Regions from separate parts of the Sporacetigenium sp. TC11 genome, predicted to be linked through region 1. Evidence: riboswitches for the same ligand, from Rfam matches in the RefSeq annotation. Region 1 holds a riboswitch; the other holds the start of a gene.

Evidence for each region. A riboswitch is a leader RNA that binds a small molecule or an ion and turns the genes downstream of it on or off. The one in region 1 is predicted to bind cobalamin.
Region 2: another riboswitch for cobalamin. It lies ahead of ACUSRV_RS04395 (energy-coupling factor transporter transmembrane component T); the one in region 1 lies ahead of ACUSRV_RS16425 (precorrin-2 dehydrogenase/sirohydrochlorin ferrochelatase family protein).

Annotation. Positions count from the first base shown of each region.
Region 1 covers NZ_JBYVNY010000017.1:14,814-27,196, reverse strand. The annotation lists gene cbiQ (cobalt ECF transporter T component CbiQ) at 1-522, opposite strand, end outside; gene ACUSRV_RS16445 (energy-coupling factor ABC transporter substrate-binding protein) at 506-799, opposite strand; gene ACUSRV_RS16440 (energy-coupling factor ABC transporter permease) at 777-1,526, opposite strand; gene ACUSRV_RS16435 (cobalt-factor II C(20)-methyltransferase) at 1,561-2,268, opposite strand; gene ACUSRV_RS16430 (sirohydrochlorin cobaltochelatase) at 2,286-3,080, opposite strand; gene ACUSRV_RS16425 (precorrin-2 dehydrogenase/sirohydrochlorin ferrochelatase family protein) at 3,096-3,674, opposite strand; cobalamin riboswitch at 3,785-3,965, opposite strand; gene hemL (glutamate-1-semialdehyde 2,1-aminomutase) at 4,032-5,327, opposite strand; gene hemB (porphobilinogen synthase) at 5,333-6,298, opposite strand; gene cobA (uroporphyrinogen-III C-methyltransferase) at 6,291-7,817, opposite strand; gene hemC (hydroxymethylbilane synthase) at 7,807-8,712, opposite strand; gene hemA (glutamyl-tRNA reductase) at 8,734-9,969, opposite strand; gene ACUSRV_RS16395 (cobalt-precorrin-6A reductase) at 9,973-10,731, opposite strand; gene cobJ (precorrin-3B C(17)-methyltransferase) at 10,728-11,450, opposite strand; gene cbiG (cobalt-precorrin 5A hydrolase) at 11,454-12,383, opposite strand, start outside.
Region 2 covers NZ_JBYVNY010000002.1:290,510-302,892, forward strand. The annotation lists partial or broken gene ACUSRV_RS04345 (phytoene desaturase family protein) at 10-1,305, opposite strand; gene ACUSRV_RS04350 (FAD-dependent oxidoreductase) at 1,318-1,497, opposite strand; gene ACUSRV_RS04355 (YjjG family noncanonical pyrimidine nucleotidase) at 1,687-2,367, opposite strand; gene ACUSRV_RS04360 (amino acid permease) at 2,593-4,014, shown strand; gene ACUSRV_RS04365 (DUF805 domain-containing protein) at 4,133-4,849, shown strand; gene ACUSRV_RS04370 (ABC-F family ATP-binding cassette domain-containing protein) at 4,914-6,827, shown strand; gene cax (calcium/proton exchanger) at 6,952-7,995, shown strand; gene ACUSRV_RS04380 (hypothetical protein) at 8,043-8,429, shown strand; gene ACUSRV_RS04385 (hypothetical protein) at 8,786-9,004, shown strand; gene ACUSRV_RS04390 (EAL domain-containing protein) at 9,230-10,024, shown strand; cobalamin riboswitch at 10,091-10,267, shown strand; gene ACUSRV_RS04395 (energy-coupling factor transporter transmembrane component T) at 10,435-11,298, shown strand; gene ACUSRV_RS04400 (ABC transporter ATP-binding protein) at 11,300-12,383, shown strand, end outside.

The sequences.
Region 1 (12,383 bases):
ATAAATTTCTTGAATTTCTTCTAAAAATATAAATATAAATCTGTAAACTAAGACTGTTATTTCTATAGCAGTCTTAGGTATATATAATTTTTTTAATATCAAAATCATTTGATTAAAAGGTATCGTTAAAACTAAAAAGTAAGTACATGTCAAGCAGCACATAGACCTAAGTAATAGATTAATAGATATATTTAAGGATAAACTAGATATTCCTATATAAAACTCATGTAATTTTATATTAATTATAAAATCAATCGGCTCTTTAGATATAGAAATTAACGTTGCCATAGTGCTAAAAATTAAGAAATATATAGGTATAGCAAGTAACTTTATATAATATTTAAAATCTATTTTGGCTAAGAATACTATACAAAAACTCATAAGACCCATAACTACTGCAACAAATACTCTATTATTAAAAATTATAGATGCTATTAATAACGTGGCACCTATTGTAAACTTTAATATAGGATTAGTATTTAATAATCCATTGTTGTATGCATATTTATCTATGGCTATCATTTTTTTTCCCCTTTATATAACCTAAGTAATAACATATAATCCCTGTTCCTAAAGATGCTTGAACAGCAAATAATAGACTTTCTACTTCTCCACTTTGAGGTTCATATATGCTACTAAACCAAGGTTTATAATTAGGATCTATTTCTGTTATAATCTCTTCTGCTTGCCCATCTGCTCCACTATATTCAGCATTTTTATTTATAACTAAAGGAGATACTATAAGTAAAATTGCTATTATAACTAAAATTATATTATTACTCATTAATCTCTGTTTCATATTTATATTCATCTCCAATCATTCCTTCTACCTTATTCTGTAATAGTAAGTTATACACTACAGTTGTCAATATACCTTCTGCTATTGCTATAGGTATTTGAGTTAAACAAAATATAGATAAGAATTTAATTAAAGATACTATTATACCTCCATTAGGATCTGGAAATGCTAAGGCTAATTGTATAGAGGTCATTATATATGTAGCTAAATCTCCTATAGCTGCTGATGTAAATACACATGTAGCAATTTTTAAGTTTCTTTTTTTCATAAATTTAAATATTAAATAAGATATTATAGGACCTACTACAGCCATAGAAAATGCATTTGCCCCTAAAGTTGTTATACCTCCATGTGCTAATAATAACGCTTGAAATAAAAGCACTATTGTTCCTACTACAGACATAACACCTGGTCCAAAAAGTATAGCTCCAAGACCTACTCCAGTTGGATGAGAACTACTTCCTGTTATAGATGGTATCTTTAAAGCTGACAGTACGAATACAAATGCTCCTACTAGTGCTATTAATAGCTTTTTATTTGGATCATTTTTAAATATTGATTTAAGATTTTTTAATCCTTTTATAAAAAAAGGTATAAATATAATTGACCATATTAGTGACCATTTAAATGGTAAAAACCCTTCCATTATGTGCATAGCTGATGAATTTGTAGGATTTAAGAATACCAATAACAATCCTGCTATTAGCCCCAGTTTTAAATCTTTCATACCTTTATCCCCCTAAGACCAAAAGTGTCATATACTACGACACTTTCTGCTCTTTATTTATTAGAATAGTTGAAAAATAAGATACTTTTTTACTAAGATCTATCTCTCTTAAGTTTTTGTATACTTTTTCACTTCCTAATGATGAGTTACTAACTAAAATAGCATGATCCATAAGATTATTTTTTTCTATTTTATCTATTATTTGCTCAAAATTTTTATATACTTTCATAAGAACTATAGAGCTATAATTTTCTAATGCATAATCTATCTTTTCTTCATCTGTAGTGCATGGAATTATTATAAGAGGCTCTTTATCCATAACCAATGGGAAATTTTGATTTGATGCTATATTTGAGAAAGAAGATATTCCAGGTATAGTTTCTACCTCAATATTACTTATTAATCTTTCCATTATATAAACATATGTACTGTATATCATAGGATCTCCTAAAGTTATAAAACCTACGTTTTTGCCATCTTCAACATCTCTTTGTATTTCTTTTGCAATATCGTCCCATGCATCTATTTTTTCTACGCTATTAAAGCTCATTGGAAAATGCTTTTGTTTAATTTCTATTTCACCGTTAAGATACGGTTCTACTATAGATAAAGCTAAACTTTTACCTTCTTTTTGTGCTTCTGGTGTATATAATATGTCTAGCTTTTTCAAAGTATCTACTGCTTTTATTGTAAGCAATGAACTATCTCCTGGTCCTGTTCCTATTCCATAAAACTTTGTCATAAGTATTTCCCCCTAAATTAAATATTTGATATTACTTCTTCTTTTGTTAAATCAGTTATATGAGATACAAATATATCTTGTATTTCTGGATTTTCTCCTAGACCCTTAAGATATACTTCTACATCGAATCCTTCTCTTTCCAATATGCTTTTCCAAGAGTCTTCCTCATCTGAAGCCATATCATTTATTGCATGATCTCCTGCTACTAACATAAACGGCATTAGTATAGCCTTAGATATATTGTTTTTTCTTAACCTAGTTATAACATTTTCTAACTCAGGATATCCTTCAACAGTTCCAACATAAGCGTTTATATTAGTCTCTTCTAACATATAGTTTAAACAAGGATAAGATGAGTGAGCTTCATGGAATGTACCATGACCCATAAGAACTACTGCCTCATTTTCTTTTACAGTAGGCATTTGCAATTTTAAAGCATTTATAGTTTTTTTATAGTCATCTATAGTTGTGAGTAACGGTTTTCCTAATGCTAATTTTTCAAATTTACATTCGAATAATTTAACTTGGTCTTTAAGTTTATCAAATTCTTCTCCATTTATTATGTGAAGAGTTTGAACTATGACTTCTTTATATCCTTTTTCATATAACTTTTGTAAAGCTTCAACTGGATTATCTATATGTATCTTATCTCTATCTGCCAACTTCTTTATTATCATATTAGATGTAAATGCTCTGAATACATCATATTCAGCAAAAGTTTCTCTTATTTTATTTTCACAAGCCTCTATAGTCTTTTTTCTCGTTTCGTGATAACTTGTCCCAAAACTTACTACTAGTATAGCCTTATTCATTATATCTCCCCCTGCTTAAATATCTAGATTTCTAAGCTCTTCTAAATTCATAGATATTAAACTATTCAGTATCTTTCTTTTCTCAACTTTATCTTCATATTTTTCTAAAACTTTATTTCTTGTACTTCCTAATAAATTTACATACTCTTCATAGTCGTCATTATATCGCTCTTCTAAATCATTTTTTATCTTAGCTGAAAGAGAAGGGCTTTTCCCACCCGTCGATATACTTATTATTAAATCTCCTCTTTTAACTACTGAAGGAACTATGTAGCTAGATAAACTAGGGTTATCGACAACATTGCATAATTTATTGTTCTCTTTGCAATATAAACCTATTTGTTGATTTAAATCTTTATTATCTGTAGATGCCACCACAATAAAGCTGTTTTTTATATAGTCTTCTTTATAAAAATCAGTTGTTAAAATTATCTTATTTTCTATATTTTTAAATTCTTCTATTACATCTGGAGCTATAACCTCAACTGTATATCCAAATGATATAAAGTTTTTTACTTTCCTATAGGCTACTTTTCCCCCACCTATTACTGTTATCCTTTTATCCTCTATGTTTACCATCATTGGATAGTACATGTTATCACTCCTATAAAAAAATCCTAACCCATGAGGGTTAGGATTTGTAATTTACACAGTAATATGTCAATTATTCCTGCCTAAAGTTACACCCTTCACCCCGAAGACCTTACTTTAATATAAATTAGGTAGGTCTCCTGGCTTGGTATCAATCTACTTCCTCACCTTCCCATGATATAGAATCATAGTGGTTAAATAAGGGTTCGTCAACCTTACAGTAGCGGGGGCTGCAGAGGACTTTTACCTCTTTCCCATTTAATCTTTTCTAGAACCTAATTTATTAACTATAAAATTTTCATAATTTTATTTTAACATATCTAATGTCATAATTCAACATGCCTAGGAAAACACTATCCCCTATATATTATGGGCAACCTTTAAAGCCTCATAACTTGCTTTTATAGTATATTCTATATCTTCATCAGTATGTGCGTTTGATAAAAACATAGCTTCAAATTGCGTCGGAGCAAGTAATACTCCTCTTTCTAGTAATTCTTTAAAATAAATATTAAATTTATTTACGTCACAATTCTTTACATCATCATAATTATCTATAGGCCCTTTGGCAAAGAATAAGCATACTAGAGATCCTGCTCTATTTACAGTATATTCTAGCCCTAAATTTTTAATATTTTCCTTTAGGCCTTCTTCAAGCTTTATTGCCTTTCTTTCTAACTCTTTATAGATTTCTTCATTATCTCTTAATATAGTTAAATTTTTATATCCCATGTACATAGCTAGTGGGTTTCCAGATAGTGTACCTGCTTGATATACAGGTCCTACTGGTGATACCATACTCATTATTTCTTTTTTACCACCATAAGCTCCTACAGGAAGTCCTGCCCCTATTATTTTACCAAAACACGCCATGTCTGGGTTTATGCCAAAATATTCACTAGAGCTTCCATACGCAAGTCTAAATCCAGTTATAACTTCATCAAATATAAGCACACTACTATACTCATTTGTTATATCTCTAAGATATTGTAAAAACTCCTTTTTACCTGGTACGACTCCCATATTTCCTGCCACTGTTTCTACTATAACAGCTGCTATATCACTACCATGTTCCTTAAATATATCCTCTACAGCTTTTACATCATTGTATCTACATACTAATGTATCCTTAACTACATCATTTGGAACACCCGGACTTGTAGGAACACCATAAGTTATTGTCCCTGAACCTGATTTAACTAATAATGCATCAGAATGTCCATGATAGCACCCTTCAAATTTTAATATTTTATTTCTATTCGTATATGCTCTAGCAACTCTAAGTGCACTCATAGTAGCTTCTGTTCCAGAGTTAACCATTCTAACCTGATCTATAGCTTGATAAGATTCTACTATAAGCTTAGCCATTTTTACTTCTATTTCAGTCGGTACTCCATAACTTGTTCCTTTTCTTACTATGTCTTCTATTCCAGTTACTATATCTTCTGGACTATGACCTAACATAAGGGGCCCCCATGAACATATATAATCTATATATTCATTTCCATCTACATCATATATTCTAGATCCATGGGCTTTATCTATAAATATAGGATCTAATCCCACTGATTTAAAAGCTCTAACAGGGCTATTAACTCCACCAGGTATATACTTTATAGCTTCATCGTATATCTCCTTAGATTTTTCATTATTCATATGTACTACCCCCTAAGCATTTTAGCTAAATCCTTTGCAAAATATGTTATTATTATATCTGCTCCAGCTCTTTTTATAGATAATACACTTTCATATATAGCGCCTTCGTTTAATAAGCCATTTTTAATAGCTAATTTAAGCATAGAATATTCCCCACTAACATTGTATGCTGCTACTGGCATATTAAAGTTATCTTTAACCCTTCTTATAACATCTAAATAAGATAATGCAGGTTTTACCATTACTATATCTGCACCTTCCTGTATATCTAACTCTACTTCCATTAAAGCTTCATTTGTATTAGCTGGATCCATTTGATAAGTTTTTCTATCTCCAAATGATGGAGTTGAATGAGCTGCCTCTCTAAAAGGTCCATAGAAATTAGATGCATATTTTGCACTATATGACATTATAGATACATTTTCAAATCCAGATATATCTAATGCTTCTCTCATAGATTCAATTCTTCCATCCATCATATCTGATGGAGCAACCATATCAGCTCCAGCTTTAGCATGACTTATTGCTATTTTAGATAAATACTCTAAAGTTTGATCATTATCTACATGCCCACATCTTGTAAGTATTCCACAGTGACCATGACTTGTATATTGACACATACATATGTCTGTCACAACATACATTTCTGGACATATTGACTTTATTTCTCTTATGCCTTTTTGAACTATTCCATTATCATTGTAAGCTTCTTTTCCGTATTCATCCTTTTCGTCTGGTACACCGAATAATAATACATGTTGAATTCCCAAATCTTTTAGTTCTTCTATTTCTTCTTTTAATTTATCAACTGAAAAATGGTAAACATCTGGCAGAGATGGTATCTCTTTTTTTATATTTTCTCCCTCTACTACAAATAAAGGGTATATTAAGTCTTCTATACTTAACTTTGTCTCTCTTACTAAATCTCTTATTGCTGAATTTGCTCTTAATCTTCTTGGTCTTCTAAGCATTGTAATTTCCTCCATTAATTTTATCTAGTTTTATGCAATCTAGTATTCCATCTATTGTGTATTCTACAGCTTCTTTGTATACTTCTAGCCCATAAGAATTTATTGTTTTAGATGTTATAGGTCCTATTGATATTAGTTTCATATTAGATAATTTATCTATATTTTCATTACCTAATATATTTATAAAGTTATTTACTGTAGATGAACTTGTAAAAGTTATATAATCTATTTTACTCTCGTTTAATAATTTTAATATGTGATCTTTATCACTAGATTCCATAACTGTATTATATATATGTATCTCTTTTACACTACATATTTCACTTAGCTTTTCTAATAGATAATCTCTTGCATTAGACGCTCTAGGTATTAATATATTGTCATTTTTATTTAATTTATCTTTTAATACTTCATATATAGATTCTGCAACATATTTCGAGGGAATTATATCAGCTATTATTCCTTTATCTCTTAGTGCATTTGCAGTAGCTGGACCTATTGCAACTATCTTAGCATTGTGTAATTTTCTTAAATCAACATTCATCTTATACATATTATCTAAAAATATATCTACTGCATTTTGGCTAGTTAATATTATATAACTATACTTTTCTATGTTATTTATTTCTTGTTCTAATTCTTTATTTGGAGTTATTTCATCTATCTTTATAGTAGGGAATTGTATAGCATTTCCCCCTAAGTCAGATATTTTTTCTACCAAGGTACTACTTTGTGATCTAGCTCTAGTTACAACTATATTTTTACCAAATAACTCTTTATCTTCAAAAAAGTTCAATTTGTCTCTTAATTTAATAACATCTCCTACAACTATTAAACTAGGTGGTTTTATATTTTCTTTTAAAACTATATCGTATATATTTTCCAAAGTACCTGTAACTACTTTTTGGTTATATCTAGTAGCCCAGTTTATTATGGCAACTGGAGTAGTTTTGTCTTTTCCCTCTCTAATTAGGTTTTTACATATTTTATTTAGATTAGCAACTCCCATTAAAAATACTAAAGTACCTTCTATATTAGATAAAGCATTCCAGTTAAGACTATCATTTTCATCATCTTTTAAGTGTCCTGTTATAACATGAAATGAAGATGCATGATCTCTATGGGTTATAGGTATACCCGCATAACAAAGTCCTCCTATTGCAGAAGTTATACCTGGAACAACTTCAAAACTTATTCCATTTTCTAATAAATATTCTCCTTCTTCTCCTCCTCTACCAAATACATATGGATCTCCACCTTTTAATCTAGTAACTACTTTTCCCTCTTTTGCCTTTTGAACTATTAACTCATTTATCTCATCTTGCGATAATGTATGGTCACTTGAAGCTTTACCCACATATACGATTTCACAATTATCTTTAACTTCGTTCAAGTAATTTTCGTTAGCTAGTCTATCATAAACTATAACATCTGATTTTTTTATACATTCCATTCCTTTTAATGTCATCAGTTTATAATCTCCAGGCCCTGCTCCTACTAAGTAAACTTTACCCTTCATAACTATATAGCTCCTTTAACACTGTTTTTGCTAGCTGTATACCTAGCTCTCTTTCACTACCAACTTTTCCTTCTATTGATTTAGTTACAAGTCTATGTCCTTCTTCATCACCTAAAAGTCCAGTTAGTTTTATACTTTCACCTTCCAATGTACAATAAGCGCCGATAGGTATATGGCAGCTACCATTTATCTCATCTAAAAATCCTCTTTCTGCTGTTATTTGTCTATATGTATCCATGTCTTCTATAGATTTTATAACTTTATCTATATTAGGTTCATTTTTTCTTACTTCTATGGCTAATGCACCTTGGGCTGGAGCTGGAATAACTAAATGAATAGGTAAATAATGGCTTATTTTATCTTCTATTCCTAGCCTGTGCATGCCTGCTGCTGCAAGTACAATTCCATCTAAATTTTCTTCTTGTATTTTTCTTATCCTAGTATCTATATTTCCTCTTATTGGAACTATATTTAAATCAGGCCTATATTTTAATAATTGATATTTTCTTCTCTTACTTCCAGTTCCTATAGTCGCACCTATAGGCAAATCATCTATACAGGTATACCCTTCTTTTAATACTAATACATCTCTTACATCTTCTCTCTTTGGAACATAAGAAAATTTAAGCTCTTCAGGAAGATTTGAAGGCATGTCCTTCATACTGTGTATAGCCATGTCTATTTTTTTATTTATTAGTTGTTCTTCTATTTCTTTTACAAATAATCCTTTGTCTCCTATTTTATCTAAAGCTACATTTTGGATTAAATCCCCTTTAGTCTTTATTACTTTTACTTCAAATTCAACATCTAAATTTTGTTTTTTTAACTCATCTATTACCAAGTTAGTTTGACTTAGAGCTAATTTACTTCCTCTAGTTCCAACTATTATTTTCATAGTAATGTCTCCTTTTAATCTCTATAGGTCGAATAAATCTTCTATAACCTTTATATACTCATCTCTTTTCCCTTCATCTTTTATTTCCTTAAGCTTAGTTATAGGTTCTCTGATAAGCCTTTTTAAGGCAGATGATAACATCTTCTCCATTATTTTTTCTTCTTTTTTATTTAAACTAATTTTTCTATATATGTAATCTAAAGTATCTTTTTCAATATCTAAACATCTTTCATTTAATGACTTTATAGTTGGATCTACTTTTATAGTTTTCATCCAATCTATAAATTCAGTTATATTATCATCGATTATATTTGTAGCGGTCATAGCAATTTCTCTTCTTTTTCTATCATTTTCATTAGATATTCTCTTTAGGTCATCTATATCATACACATATATATTTGCTAATTCATTTATACTTTCTTCTACATCTCTAGGAAGAGCTATATCCATTATAAATAATGGTTTATTTATATTAGGCATATTTTCGGTTTTTAAAACAGTATGAGGAGATGCAGTTGCACTTATAACTATATCTACATCACCTAATATATCATATCTATTTTCATATTCTATAGGTATTAGATTTTCATATTCTTTTTTTAATTCCAAGCATTTATAATAATTTCTGTTAGCTAAATATATTTTATTAACCTTTTCTTCTTGTAAATGGTTTAGTGTCAGTTTGCTCATCTTTCCTACACCTATTATAAGTACATTTTTGTTTTCTAATGTTTCTAATTCATTTTTTAAAAACTTAACTCCTATGTAACTTATAGATAATGGGTGTTCCGAAATCTTTGTGCTACTTTTTATATCTTTAGCAGTTGTTATGGCTTCTCTAAATAATTTATTTAATATTTTACCACTAGCTCCTAATTCCATAGAAAATTGATGAGAATCTTTAACTTGTCCTAATATTTGATCTTCTCCTAACACTATGGATTCAAGTCCAGATGAAACGTTATATAAATGTATTAATGCATCTTTTCCCATTTTATCAAATAAGAACTCTTTTATTCCCTTTGCATCAAAAAAATCCTCATAAAAAGCTTTTAAAACATGTATTTTAGATTCTATATTATCACTATGTATATATATCTCGCTTCTATTGCAAGTTGATAAAATTACAACTTCTTTTATTCCATGATCTAGTAGATAGTTTATACCTTCGATTTTCTTCGTATCAGTAAAAGATACTTTTTCTCTTATTTTTATAGGAGCTGTATTATGATTTACACCTATTACTGCCACATCCATAATTTACCTCCTATTAAGCATACAGGCTTCTATATCTTCTATGTTATTTACAATCTTAGGATATTTAATTTTAGGCCTAGTTATAATTATACTACTTATGCCTAACTTTTTGCATGGACTTATCTTCTCTATAAATCCACCCTCATTTCCACTTTCTTTTGTTATTACTAAGTCTATATTGTAATCTTTGTATAAAATTTCATTTATTTCTTCACTGAAAGGACCTTTCATTGCTATTATATTATCTGCATTTAATCCAGCATCTTCGCATTGTTTTATAACATCACTAGTTGGAAGTATCCTTGCAACTATATATTTATCTTTTATATTTTCTATAAAGTAGTTTATGTTTTTGCTACCAGTAGCTAAAAATATTCTCTTCCCAATTTTATTTGCTATTTCGCAAGCTTCTTTTATATTGTCTACCTTTACTATATTTGGATCATCTATATCATCTAATGCAGATTTTCTTTCATATCTTATATATTCTGTTTTGGTTTCATAGCTAGCATTTATAGCAGTTTGAGAAACTTCTGCTGCATATGGATGGGTTGCATCTATTATAAGTTTTATATTGTTATCTTTTATGAAGTTTACCATATCATATTTAGTCATTTTATTTACTAATATATGATTTGTATATTTAGATGCTAAGTCTTTTCCATATTTAGTTGTTACAGATAGTGTATATTCTAAACCACTGTTATTTAATAGTTCACATATACTTAAGCTGTCAGAAGTTCCTCCCAAAACTAATATCATACATTATACCCCCTAGGAGTTATCATTATATCGTCATGTATAAATGTAGATTTATTCCCTATTATAACTATAGTAGTCATATCTACCATTTCATAATTCATATCTTTAAATTTAAATATAGTTTTAGATTCCCCTTCTCTTCCAACATTTTTTACTATTCCAACAGGAATATTTGGATTTTTATATTCTTTCATTAAATCAAAAGCTCTTTCTAAATGACCGCTTCTTCCTTTACTTCTAGGATTATATAAGCATATTACAAAATCTGCTTTAGCTGCACATTTTATTCTTTCTTCTATAACTTCCCAAGGAGTTAAAAGGTCACTTAAACTTATATGACAAAAGTCATGCATTATAGGTGCTCCAAGTATTGCAGCTGCACCTATGCTAGCTGTAACTCCAGGTATTATTTTAACTTTTATATCTTCTTCCTTAGTTGTAAGTTCTAATATAAGTCCTGCCATTCCATATATTCCAGAATCTCCACTACTTATAACAGCTACTGTTTTACCTTTTTTCGCTTCTTCCACGGCTTGCCTACATCTATCTATCTCTTGACGCATTCCATTTTGTATTACTTCTTTATCTTTTATAAATTCAGTTACTAAATTTATGTAAGTTTTGTATCCAACTATAACTTCACTATCTTCAAGAGCTTTTATAGCTTCTAGTGTCATCATATCTTTACTTCCTGGCCCTATTCCTATAACATATATCATTATTTACACTCTCCCCATTGCAAAAGTTATGCCTTTGTACTTTGATTTATTTACTATAAGATTTTCATTTGAAAGTATGTATGCAACTGGTTCAGCTACACTATAAACACCTACCGAACGTTTTACAAATTCAGATTTATCAAATTTATCTTCTACTTTACATATATCATTTATAGAAATTATTTCAAAAGGTACTTTCAATCTTTCGCTTAAGTCTAATATAGCTTTTTCATCTTTTTTTACCTCAACACTACCTATAATCTTTATAGCTTCTTTATCTATATTATTTTTGTTTATAAAATCAATAAAACACTCGTAAAGAAAATCACTGTCTGTATCTTTTCTGCATCCAATAGCTAGTACTATATCTTTTGGTATGATTTTTATAATTATATTGTGGTTTATATTTAGTTCTTTTTTGTTGGTTATACATACAATAGAATCTAGTTTATCTACATTTTTTATATCATTTATCTTTATACATCCTCTAGTATCCACTTCATAATTTCCATCTGTATATATACCAACTTTTTTATTATCAACCAGCATGTAATTTATCAACTTAACACTTTCTTTAAAGTTTTCTATATACCCATTTATAGATTTACATATCATATCTAATGAAGATTTATTGTTTACATCTGTAGCTGTAGTTATAACTGGGTTTGCATTTATAAGTTTGCTTATAGCTAATGTCATTCCATTAGCACCACCTATATGACCTGATAGTAAACTTATAACATTAGTCCCCTTTTCATCTATTACTATTATCCCAGGATCTATTGTTTTATCTCTTATGTACGGTGCTATTGATCTAACTACTATACCCGTTGCCATTATAAATATTATATAATCATATTTATTAAATATAGTTCCTACAAAATCATTAAGCTTTGTGCTTATACTATTAAGTCCATTTTCATATATTTTTTC
Region 2 (12,383 bases), on a different contig from region 1:
TTACCATCCTTAATTATCTTTTAAAATCTCTTCACTTACAATCTTACTAGAAAGTAATACTATAGATACTCCTGTCCCTGGGTGTACAGAACTTCCTACAAAATAGAGATTATCCACTACATCAGACTTAATGTGAGGTCTAAAATAGTTTGTTTGACTTAATGTAGGACTAATACCAAATGCTGTCCCGCCATAGGAATTAAAACGACTATGTAAATCATTTGGAGTTAGATAATTTTCATATATTATATTTTCTTCTATATCCTCTAATCCTTTTATATTTTTAAGTTGTCTAAATATACTTTGCCTTAAATCATTTATAGTACTTTTATCCCAGATAATATTTTCAAATAAAAGGTTAGGTACTCTAACCATAATATTTAGACATTCCTTATTATTTATTGCCATACTTTCATCCACTTTACTTGGACAGTAAATATACATTGGAGGGTTATATGGTATTTTTCCTTCAAAGGCATCTTCTACATTTTCTTTAAACTCATCTCCAATGTAAATGTTGTGTACTGATAAATTAGGATATTTTTTACTTAATCCAAGGTATATAATAAATGTTGAACATGTATATTCCATATTATTTAAATAGTCATCAGTATATTTACATTTACAATGATTATCTTTAATAAGTTCTTTCATTGCATATGGAAAATCAGCATTACAAACAATAATATCCCCATATTCAATTCCTTTATTAGTTCTTACACCAATAGTCTTATTTTCCTTAATTATAATTTCTTCTACATTAGTTTTTGTCTTTATAACTCCACCTAGTTCATATATTAGTTTTTCAAGAGCTTTTATATATGAATACATTCCTCCTTTAAGATGCCAAAGACCGTAGATTTGAGTTATTCCGGGAACTAAAGTGTAAATATTAGGTCCATTAAATGGAGAGATTCCAACATATAAACATTGAAAACATAAAAATTCGCGAAGGATTTCATTATCAATATATTTTGAAATATAATCGTAAGCTGTAGAAAAAGTATTTAGTTTCAAGGAATTAGATAAAGATTTAAAATCAAAATAATTACTAATATTGTTATTTGACTTTTGTAAAAAGTTTTCATATGCTATAGTGAATTTTTCGTATATATCAGCTAAAAGCTTGAAATACCCAATAGAATCCTTAATAGATATTGATTCTAAAAGATTAATCAATTCTGTAATATCAGTAGAAAAGTCAAAGTTACATCCCTTATCATTGAAAAGTCTATAGTTTGGATTAAGTTTTATAAACTCTAGATAATCTTTATAGTCTTTGCCAGCATATTCAAATATATCTTTATAATCTTTAGGTTACATTAAAATAGAGGCAGTTAAATCAAATTTAAAATCATCTGCTTGCAATAAATTAGTTTTCCCACCTATTTGATCTTCTTTTTCATAGATTTTAACTTTATATCCATGTTTGAGTAGTCTCACAGCAGTAGATAATCCACCAACACCTGAACCTATAATTATTACTTCCTTGATCAATTATATTCTACTCCTTTTATATTAAACTGATTTTATACTTTATAGTTTTTCTCAAAGAAATAAATTAATGTATATTCATGGATAAATGGAGAAGAAAAAATATCATTATATAAAAAACAAGATAAAAATAGAAGATATCAGCTGATATCTTCTTGTTCTTTTTGAGTAATGACATGAACATAGGAAATTTTATAAAATATTTTTTATATCTAATAAATTATGAACTTCGTAAGTTGGAATTATATTGGTTTTATTAATATTTTTATTAGGGTTATACCAGCAAGTATCTATACCTGCATTAATACCACCTTGTATATCAGATTTTAAACTATCTCCTATCATCAAAACAGAATTCTTATTTTTGTGACCTAAAATTTCTAAGGTATGTTCAAATATTTTAGAATCTGGTTTTGCAAATCCAATATCCTCTGAAATAACTATATGCTCAAAATGTTCTCTTATAGCTGACTTATCAAGTCTTCTATTTTGAACATCAGATAGTCCATTTGTAATTACACATAATCTATATTTCTTAGATAAATAAGATAATAACTCAATAGATCCATCAAATAAAAAAGCCCCTTCACCTAACAGATTTAAGTACATATCTCTAAATTCCTTAGGGTTAGAAGACAAACCTAACTCATTAAAAAATCTTCTAGGTCTTTCTAATTTTAGATCATCTGCAGATATAAGTCCTTTTTCAAGTTCTTGCCATATATTATCATTTATTTTTCTATATATACTTAAATTTTTATCATTGTAATCTATTTTACAATGACTCATTGTTTTTTCTAGGGCAAATTTTTCTGCTTTTTTAAAGTCAAATAATGTTTCATCAATATCAAGTAAAATAACTTCGTATTTCATATAATCATCTCCAAAATCTTAATTTTAAGTCATATTGCAACATAGATATTATAACATAGAATTTCTGTACACCAAACTTGTCTAAAAATATTGAAAAGTTAATTAAAATGGAAAATAAAATATATTTAAAATATTGTAAAAACTTCTTGAAAATTCCGTTTGATAAGAGTAGAATATATAAAAAAGATTGTTAAAAATATATTAAACAGGGGGAGAGAAGATAAAATGGATAATAAAGATACTGCTTTAAATGAAGAACTCCATAGGGGACTAGAAGAAAGACATATTCAGTTAATTGCACTAGGGGGTGCAATAGGGGTAGGATTGTTCTTAGGCTCAGCAAATGCTATCAAAACAGCTGGTCCGGCCATACTACTAGTATATATACTAAGTGGCATTGTAATGTTTTATATAATGCGCGCATTAGGTGAGTTAGCAGTTGCATATCCTGTTTCAGGATCATTTAGTGCATATGCAAATGAATTTATAGGACCGCTTGCTGGGTACTTAACAGGATGGACATATTGGTTTATGTGGATTGTAACATGTATGGCAGAAATTACTGCAGTAGGAGTATACGTTAAGTTTTGGATGCCAGATATTCCCCAGTGGATACCAGCTCTTGGTGCACTAATTATAATGACGTTAGTAAATTTAATTGCAGTAAAAGCATATGGAGAATTTGAGTTTTGGTTTGCACTAATCAAAGTTGTTACAATAATTGTAATGATAGTTCTTGGTATAGCGATAATAGCATTTGGACTTGGAAATGGAGGTAAACCAGTAGGTATCTCAAATCTTTGGTCGCATGGTGGATTCTTCCCAAAAGGTGGTCTAGGTCCTATAATGTCTGTTGTTATGGTAATGTTTGCTTATCTTGGAATGGAACTTATAGGAGTTACAGCAGGTGAAGCAAAAAATCCAGAAAAAACTATACCATCAGCTATTAATAAGGTTTTCTGGAGAATATTAGTATTCTACGTAGGTGCACTATTTGTAATAATGGCTATTTATCCATGGAATGAACTTGGAACAATAGGGAGTCCATTCGTTTTAACATTTAGTAAACTTGGAATTGGAGCAGCAGCAGGTATAATAAACTTTGTTGTATTAACTGCAGCATTATCATCATGTAACAGTGGGATTTTTAGTACAGGGCGTATGTTATACAACCTTTCTCTTCAAGGAAAAGCACCAAAGATGTTTGGAAAACTCAGCAGCAAGACACATGTTCCAGTAACTGCAATTTTAGTTTCTGCAGGATTTCTTCTCATAGGAGTTGTGCTTAACTATATTGTTCCAGGAAAAGTATTTACATATGTTACAAGTATAGCAACATTTGGAGCTATTTGGGTTTGGGGAATAATTTTAGTAGTACAAATGAACTTTAGAAAAAGACTTACTCCGAAACAAGTAGAAGAACTAAAGTTTCCAATGAAAGGATATCCTTATGTAAACTGGATTTGCTTAGCATTTTTAGCACTTGTAATAGTAGTAATGCTATTTAACCATGATACTTTAGTAGCTCTTTCAATAGCTCCAGTATGGTTTGGACTTTTGATTGCTTGTTATTATTCACTAGGACTTCATAAGATTAAGGAAACTAGTAATAAAGATATTAACGAAAATCAATTAACATTAGAATAAATTTAAGTCTTAAAGGGCAAATCGATTATAACTATTGATTTGCCCTTTTATAATAGTATTTTTTAGGAGGAGTTTTTTGTTATATATATAATAATTAAATAAGGAAGGTGAGATAAACATGAAATTAAAACTAAAACAGCTTTTTTCAGCTGATGGTAAAATTAATAGAGGTGAGTTTGCTTTAATTAATTTTACCTATGTCATTCTTGAAGGTATTAACTTTTTCTTAGTAAATAAAGGTTACTCTTATAATGTTATAACTTATCCTGTTTTCTTTTTAATGTATTACATAATTGCATGTGCTATTATAAAAAGATTTCACCAAATAGATAAGTCCGGATGGTACTTATTAGGATTATTAATACCAATATACAATATATATTTAGCTATATTATTGTTCTTCAAAAAAGAAGTACGCAAAGATAACTTAACAAAAGCAACTAAAAAGCCTAAAATCTGGAAGCTAGCATTATGTACTGTTACATTTATAGTTGTAGGGGTTATGGGTATGGTAGGTTATGAGAGTTATAAAGAAAATAAGGCAGTGAAAATTGTAAAAAATTCAAATATTGAACACAAATCAAAAACTACTGATGATGTTGTAGAAAGTTGGATGGAAGAAGCAAACCCTAATAAAATATATGGATGGAATGGAAAGAGAGTAAATAAAAATACATACTTTGTAACTTATGAATTTGACGATGATAACAATAATGAAAATGGAACTATTATAGTTGGAGGTTATGAAGTAAATATAGAAAATAAAACTGTAAAAAGTATTATGAATGATAAAAATCTTGAAAATAAGTATATTGAATTAGGATTTATAAACTAACTTAATACATTTCTGCTATAATATTAAAGAAACTATAAATATATTTTAGCAAGGTGAGGATAAAATGAATTTAATAACATTAGAAAATATAAGTAAAAACTATAGTGAAAAAAAACTATTAAACAATATATCTCTAGGAATAAATGATGGAGAAAAAATAGGGGTTATAGGAATAAACGGTACAGGTAAGTCTACACTTTTAAAAATAGTAGGCGAAATAGAACAACCTGATAGCGGAAACATAATAAAAAGAAACAATATTAGAATAGAGTATTTATCTCAAAATCCTGACTTCGATTTTGAGGCTACAGTTATACAACAGGTTTTTAAAGGTAACTCTGAAGAAATGAAAGTTTTAAGAGAGTATGAACATACTATTCAAAAAGTATTAAATGGAGATTCATCTTATAACGACCAACTTATTAAGTTACAAGAAAAAATGGATATTATGAATCTATGGGATTTAGAAAGTGAAGCTAAAACTGTATTGACTAAGCTTGATATAAATAACTTTGATGAGCAAGTAAAGTTTTTATCAGGAGGGCAAAGAAAGAGAATAGCCCTAGCATCAGCACTTATAACTCCATGTGAACTTCTTATATTAGACGAGCCTACAAACCACATGGATAGTGATTCTATTTCTTGGCTAGAGGAGTACCTAAACAAAAGAAAGGGTTCACTTTTAATGATTACCCATGATAGATACTTCTTAGATGTAGTAACAAATAGAATAATAGAAATAGACAAAGGAAACTTATATTCGTACGACGGAAACTACAGTGAGTTTATAGAAAAAAAGATTGAAAGAGAATCACTGGAGGAAGCTACTCAAAGAAAAAGAGAGAGCATGTACAAAAAAGAATTAGCTTGGATAAGAAGAGGAGCAAAAGCAAGAACTACAAAACAAAAGGCTAGAAAAGAGAGATTTGAAACATTAAAAGATGAAATGGTAGATATAAAAGATGAAAATCTTGAATTATCTGTTGTTGGATCTAGACTAGGTAACAAAATAATAGAGCTAGATCATATAAGTAAGTCATTTGACGACAACACTCTTATAAAAGACTTTACTTATACACTATTAAAAGAAGATAGAATAGGTATTGTGGGTCCTAATGGTGCTGGTAAATCTACTCTTATGAAAATTATAAGTGGAGAATTTATTCCTGATAGTGGAGAACTAGAAATAGGAGAAACAGTAAAAGTAGGATTCTTCTCACAAGAAAACTATCATATGGACGAAAATATGAGAGTAATTGAGTATGTTAAGGAAGTAGGAGAATACCTACCTTTAGCAAATGGAGAAAAAATTACAGCATCTAAAATGCTTGAGAGGTTTTTATTTACACCTGATTCTCAATATAGTCCAATTGGAAAACTATCTGGTGGTGAAAGAAGAAGATTGTATCTACTAAGAGTTTTAATGGGGTCACCTAATGTGCTTTTACTAGATGAACCTACTAACGATTTAGATACTACAACACTTACAATATTAGAAGACTTCTTAGATAATTTTAATGGCCCTGTTATAACTGTATCCCATGATAGGTATTTCCTAGATAGAATATGTAATAAGATATTTTCTTATAAAGGAAATGGAGAAATAAAAAGATACAGTGGAAACTATAGCGATTATCTACTAAAGTTGGAAATTGAAAAGCCAATACAAGAGGAAACTAAGAATAAGAAAGTTGAAGAAAAGAAACCAGAAAATAAAGAAAACACTAATAAAACCAAACTTAAATTCACTTATAACGAACAAAGGGAATTTGATGAAATAGATGAAGTTATAGAAAATCTTGAAAATAAGATATCAAACTTAGAAAAAGAAATAGAAAAGAATTCTATGGACTTTGTAAAACTTCAGGAACTTTTAGATGAAAAAGAAAAAACAGAGTCTCTATTAAATGAAAAATACGAAAGATGGACTTATTTAAATGAACTATCAGAAAAAATAGAAGAACAAAAAAATAAATAGATTAAAAAGAATCGTAGTGAAAATTACGATTCTTTTTTGTTATTGATGTAACTAAAGGGTTTTCTTTTATGGAAATATTTGACATAATATGTATAGATTAAAGAAAGTATGGAGGTTATAATCGATGAAAATATTAAAATTTATGCTAGTATTTATACCTATAAGTATAGTAGGTGAATTTATGCATTTTTCACCTACTATTATGTTTACATTAGCAGCTCTTTCAATATTGCCATTAGCGGGACTTATGGGAGAAGCTACGGAAGAAATTTCATTTTATTCTGGGTCCAAGATAGGTGGATTTCTTAATGCCACTTTTGGAAATGCCGCAGAACTTATAATATCATTTTTTGCCCTTAAAGAGGGACTGTTTGAAGTAGTTAAAGCTTCTATAGCAGGTTCAGTTATAGGAAACATATTATTAGTACTTGGAGCAAGTATGTTAGCAGGGGGACTTAAACATAAAACTCAAACATTTAATAAAAAGGTTGTAGAGGTATCTTCAAGTATGCTTTTATTTGCGGTAATAGGCCTTAGTATACCTGCAATATTCACTCACACAGTAAAACCAGAACTTTTAAATACAACTTATGAAGGATTAAGTATTATTGTTGCAGTAATTATGTTTGTAATATATATATTAAGTTTATATTTTTCTTTTTACACTCATAAGGATATATATTCTGTAGAACATGAAGAAGAAGGAAAAGCAAAATGGACATTAAGAAAAGCTATTGTAGTTTTGACCCTTGCAACAGCATTTATTGCATTAGAAAGTGAATTTTTAGTAGGTGCTGTAGAACCTATGACAGAGAGTTTAGGATTAAGCGAATTCTTTGTTGGGATAATATTGATTCCTATAATAGGAAATGCAGCTGAACATAGTACAGCAATTATTATGGCAATGAAAAATAAAATGGATGTTGCTATTGAAATTGCCATAGGATCGAGCTTACAGATAATATTATTTGTAGCGCCATTACTTGTATTTATAAGTTTATTATTTAAACCTATGAGCATTATATTTAACACGTTTGAATTAATATCACTTATAGTTTCAGTACTTATTGCAAATAGGGTAGCAAATGATGGAGAAAGTAATTGGCTTGAAGGGGTTCAATTGCTTGCGGTTTATATTATAATAGCAGTTTCATTTATTATATTATAGATATTGAAATTTATATCCAGATTCTAAAGGGGACTAAGGCGATTAATATGAAAGATATATTTACAATGATAGCAAGGGTTATTGCTGTTGCATTTTTTATATGCACTATAGCCATAATAATACTAGGTTTTAAAGATATAGATAGCACTTTTTTTGCAAAATTTTTAAAATTCTATATAGTATTAATATATTTATTTTTTATATATTCTATAATTGTATTATTTATAAATATTAAAGGACTAAAATGGAAGAAGACTAGCAAACTGTTATTTAGATGGTTTATTTGGTCAATAGGTCTTTGGATTTCAACTGTTATTCTCACTTATTTAACTAAAGGTGAATTAAGGCTAACAGATAAAATATTTAACTCTATAGTTATTGCATTTGGTAGTGTTTTTAGTGGATTAATATTTGGAATTAGCAATGATGATTAAATTAGACATACTGATAGTGAACAATTTTTATAAACTGTGAAATAAATTTAAGACAAAAAGGGTGCGTTTTTAGTTAAAAAACACACCCTTTTTTACGTGATTTCTATTGTGATTTTGGTTGAGGTTTTGAATGCGATTTTATACTTTGCACCTCAAAAGTAAACCTGTTAATCTTTATATACGGTCTTTTTCTATTAGGTTATGTTTTAAATTAATATTGAAATTCTAAAACGAATAAATAGATTTAATATAGTTGTATATGATGATATATTTAATATATAGTTTAATCAGTTGTTATTTCATAGTTGTATAGTATGGTAACATATTAGATTATTAAATAGCTTAGGGGGTACAAAATGGATATAAGAGATATATTAAGAATAATTTTTGCAATGCTATCACTTTATTTTTACAGCATTGCGTTTTTAGATATTAAAAAATCGAAAAAAGCAACTAAACCAGGTAAATTAGTCACGGATAAACTTATAAAAAAATACTCTAGAGCAATATGGTTGATTATTATAGGTGGTATCTTTCATTTAATTGCTATTTTGCTTTTGTATAAAGTAATTTAATTAATTGTAATTACATTTATTTCATAATATATACTTAATTTCAACACTATATTAAAACATAGCTTAAAAAATAAATGTATTATTTACAGAAGTTATTTATAAATTTTGTGTTATGTATTAAAATAGAATTAGGGGGTTTAATCTTATAAAATGTTTTGAAATGTCGAATTGAGGAATATATATACTGGCTAATAAATTGCATGTGTGTTGTGGAGGATTTTATAGATGGAAAGTAGTATGGACATTATAATATTAATATTAATAGAATTAGTAATAGCTTATTTTATATTCAGAAAAAGGATAATTGGAATGCTTAATATAAAAAAATTACTAGACAACAATCAATTGTATTGTGTATATCAACCTATAGTAGATTTAAAAACTGGAACTACTTATGGGTATGAAAGTTTATCAAGAACAAATAATAATAGGTATAAAAACATTAAGGAAGTAATAGATGATGTTTATAAGTTTAAATTCGTACAAAAATTCATTTTATTAGCAGTTCAAAATGCAGTAACCTCTTTTAAACAATTTGAAATAAAAGATAAAAATCTATTTATAAATATAGATCCTGTGTTTCTAAAACAAAATACAGATGAAGTATTTGATTTATTACAAAAAATAGAACCAGATATTAGAAAAAATATAGTTTTAGAACTAACGGAGAATGTTCGCATTGACGATATGAAAAAATTACATAATTCTTTTGAACAAATAAGACATTTTGGCGTAAAGCTTGCAATAGATGATTATGGATCAGGATATTCAAATAATAATTTACTTATATCTGTACCTTCTCACTTTATTAAAATAGACATGAACTTCATAAGAGATATAGATAAGAGTAGTAATAAAAAGGAACTTGTAAGAACAGTAGTTGAGTTTAGTAAGTTTATAGGGGCAAAAATTATATGTGAGGGTATAGAAACTAAGGAAGAGTTAGATGTATTGATAAATCTTGGAGCAGACTATGGGCAGGGATACTATCTAGGAAAACCAAGAGAAATACTTGCTTAATAAATAAAGTTTGTTGAAATTATACACTATATTTGATATAATTTTTATATAAGAAAATGTTTTAAACTAAATAAAATACATATAGGTTAATTAGTTTTATTAAAAGGAAATCAGGTGAAATTCCTGAACGGTCCCGCCGCTGTAAGAGAGGAGTTTTGCACTTATGCCACTGGAACAATCTGGGAAGGCGTGTAAAAGCTATGATACTCAAGTCAGAAGGCCTGCCTATGTTTTTAACACTTAACTCTGCGGAAGATACAGAGTGTGTTAGGTCTTGCCTTTAATTAGACATTATGCTTAGCCCATTAACTCTCGCAGTTAATGGGCTATTTTTATTGAGCAACGGATCTGCTTTTCAAGGTCGTTGGCGACATGAGTGAAGCGAATTTTATATTCAAGGGGGAATTTTATTGAAAAATGACGGAAGATTCGGAAACGTTCACATTATCACACCTATAGTATTATTTTTATCTATACTAATAATGGTTTTTTCAAATGATAATCCTGCTATACTTATTGCCGTATATACTTTATTAATATCTTTGTTTATATCTACAAAGAACACCAAAAAATTAAAAATGGGAATTTTATATTTTATACCTTTTGTAATTGTTATTACAATTATAAATGTCTTCTTTGTAAGCCAAGGGAAGACAATTTTATTTTATATAATGAGCAGAAAAATTACATTAGAATCTATTATATACTCAGTAACAATGGCTTTTAAGTTATTATCAATAACTTATATTTTTATGGCATTTGATTTTATGATAGATTCAGATAAAGCTGTATCTTATTTTTCTACTAAAATGCCAAAGTCGACTCTTATGCTTATGATAGGATTCAAACTTGTTCCAGATCTTAAAAAAAGGTTTAATAGCCTAAAAGATGTATATACAGTAAGAGGAGTGAACTTTGATAACAAGAGTTCTAAGGAAAAATCAAAAAGTTATGTACCTGTTTTTTCAATTTTACTAGATAATTCCTTAGAAAGTTCCTTTGAAATAAGTGAAGCTGCATATGTTAGAGGATTTTTAAGTAGTAATAGAAGTATTTATGAAAGGCAAAAATTCAATAAATTTGATTTTTTAATTATATTTTCGTCAGTAGTTCTCTTAATAACTTATTGTATAGGAATGTATTTAAACCGTATAGGTTTTAATGTATATGATGGAATTTATTTAACAAATATATTTAATTATGCAACTGCATCAATATTTGCAATTATAGTGTTTATAACAACTTCAATGATATTGTATGGGGAGGAGGATTAGATTGGCTTATATAGAAATTAAAGATTTAAGTTATAAGTATCCTCTAGAAGATAAACTAACTTTAGACAATATAAACCTTAAATTAAATAAAGGTGAGATAATGTTAGTTACAGGAAAATCAGGTTCAGGAAAATCAACTTTGGCAAAGGCTATAGTTGGAACTGTTCCGAGTTTTTATGGTGGGAGTATTAAAGGATATGTAAATATAGAAGGCGAAGATATAAATAAAATGTCTCATAGCCAAAGGGCTAAAGAAATAACCATGGTTTTTCAGCATCCTGAAAGACAGCTTATGATGAATAAGGTACATAGAGAAATAGCCTTTGGCCTAGAAAATATCGGCGTAGATGAAGGTGTTATAAAGAGAAGGGTATGGGAAGCTATGCAATTTGCAGATATACTGCATTTGGCAAATAGAAATATAAATACATTGTCTGGGGGAGAAAAACAAAAAGTTGCAATTGCATCTTCAATAGCATATATGCCAAAGTGCATAGTCTTAGATGAACCAACATCACAACTTGACCCTCCATCTGCAGAATCTATAGTTAACTTAGTAAGAAAAATAAACACAGAACTTGGAATGTCTATAGTTTTAATAGAACAAAGAGTAAATAAATGGTTTGATGTTGCAGACAAAATTGGATATATGGAAAATAATAAGCTTACAGTTTTTGAAAGTACAAATGAATTTTTTAATAAGTGCTCTGGAAATATGGTTGGGTTTATGCCAGATTATTTAAGGTTTTTTAAGAAAAATAATATAGATTATTTCCCAAAGGATTTTAAAAATGCTAGAGATTACCTAGAAGATGAATTCATAGATAATAAATCTAAATCTAGTGAAGAGTTATTATTTGCAAAAGATAAAATAAGCTCAGAAAACTATAGTTCAATTATTAATATAAAGAAGTTAAACGCTTACTATGATAGTCTGCAAGTTTTAGACAATGTAAATATTGATATTTTAAATGGTGAGTTTGTTTCTATAATGGGGGCCAATGGCTCAGGAAAAAGCACACTACTTAAAAGTATTATAGGACTTAAGGAATACAAAGGAAGCATTAAAATAAATTCAAAAGAAG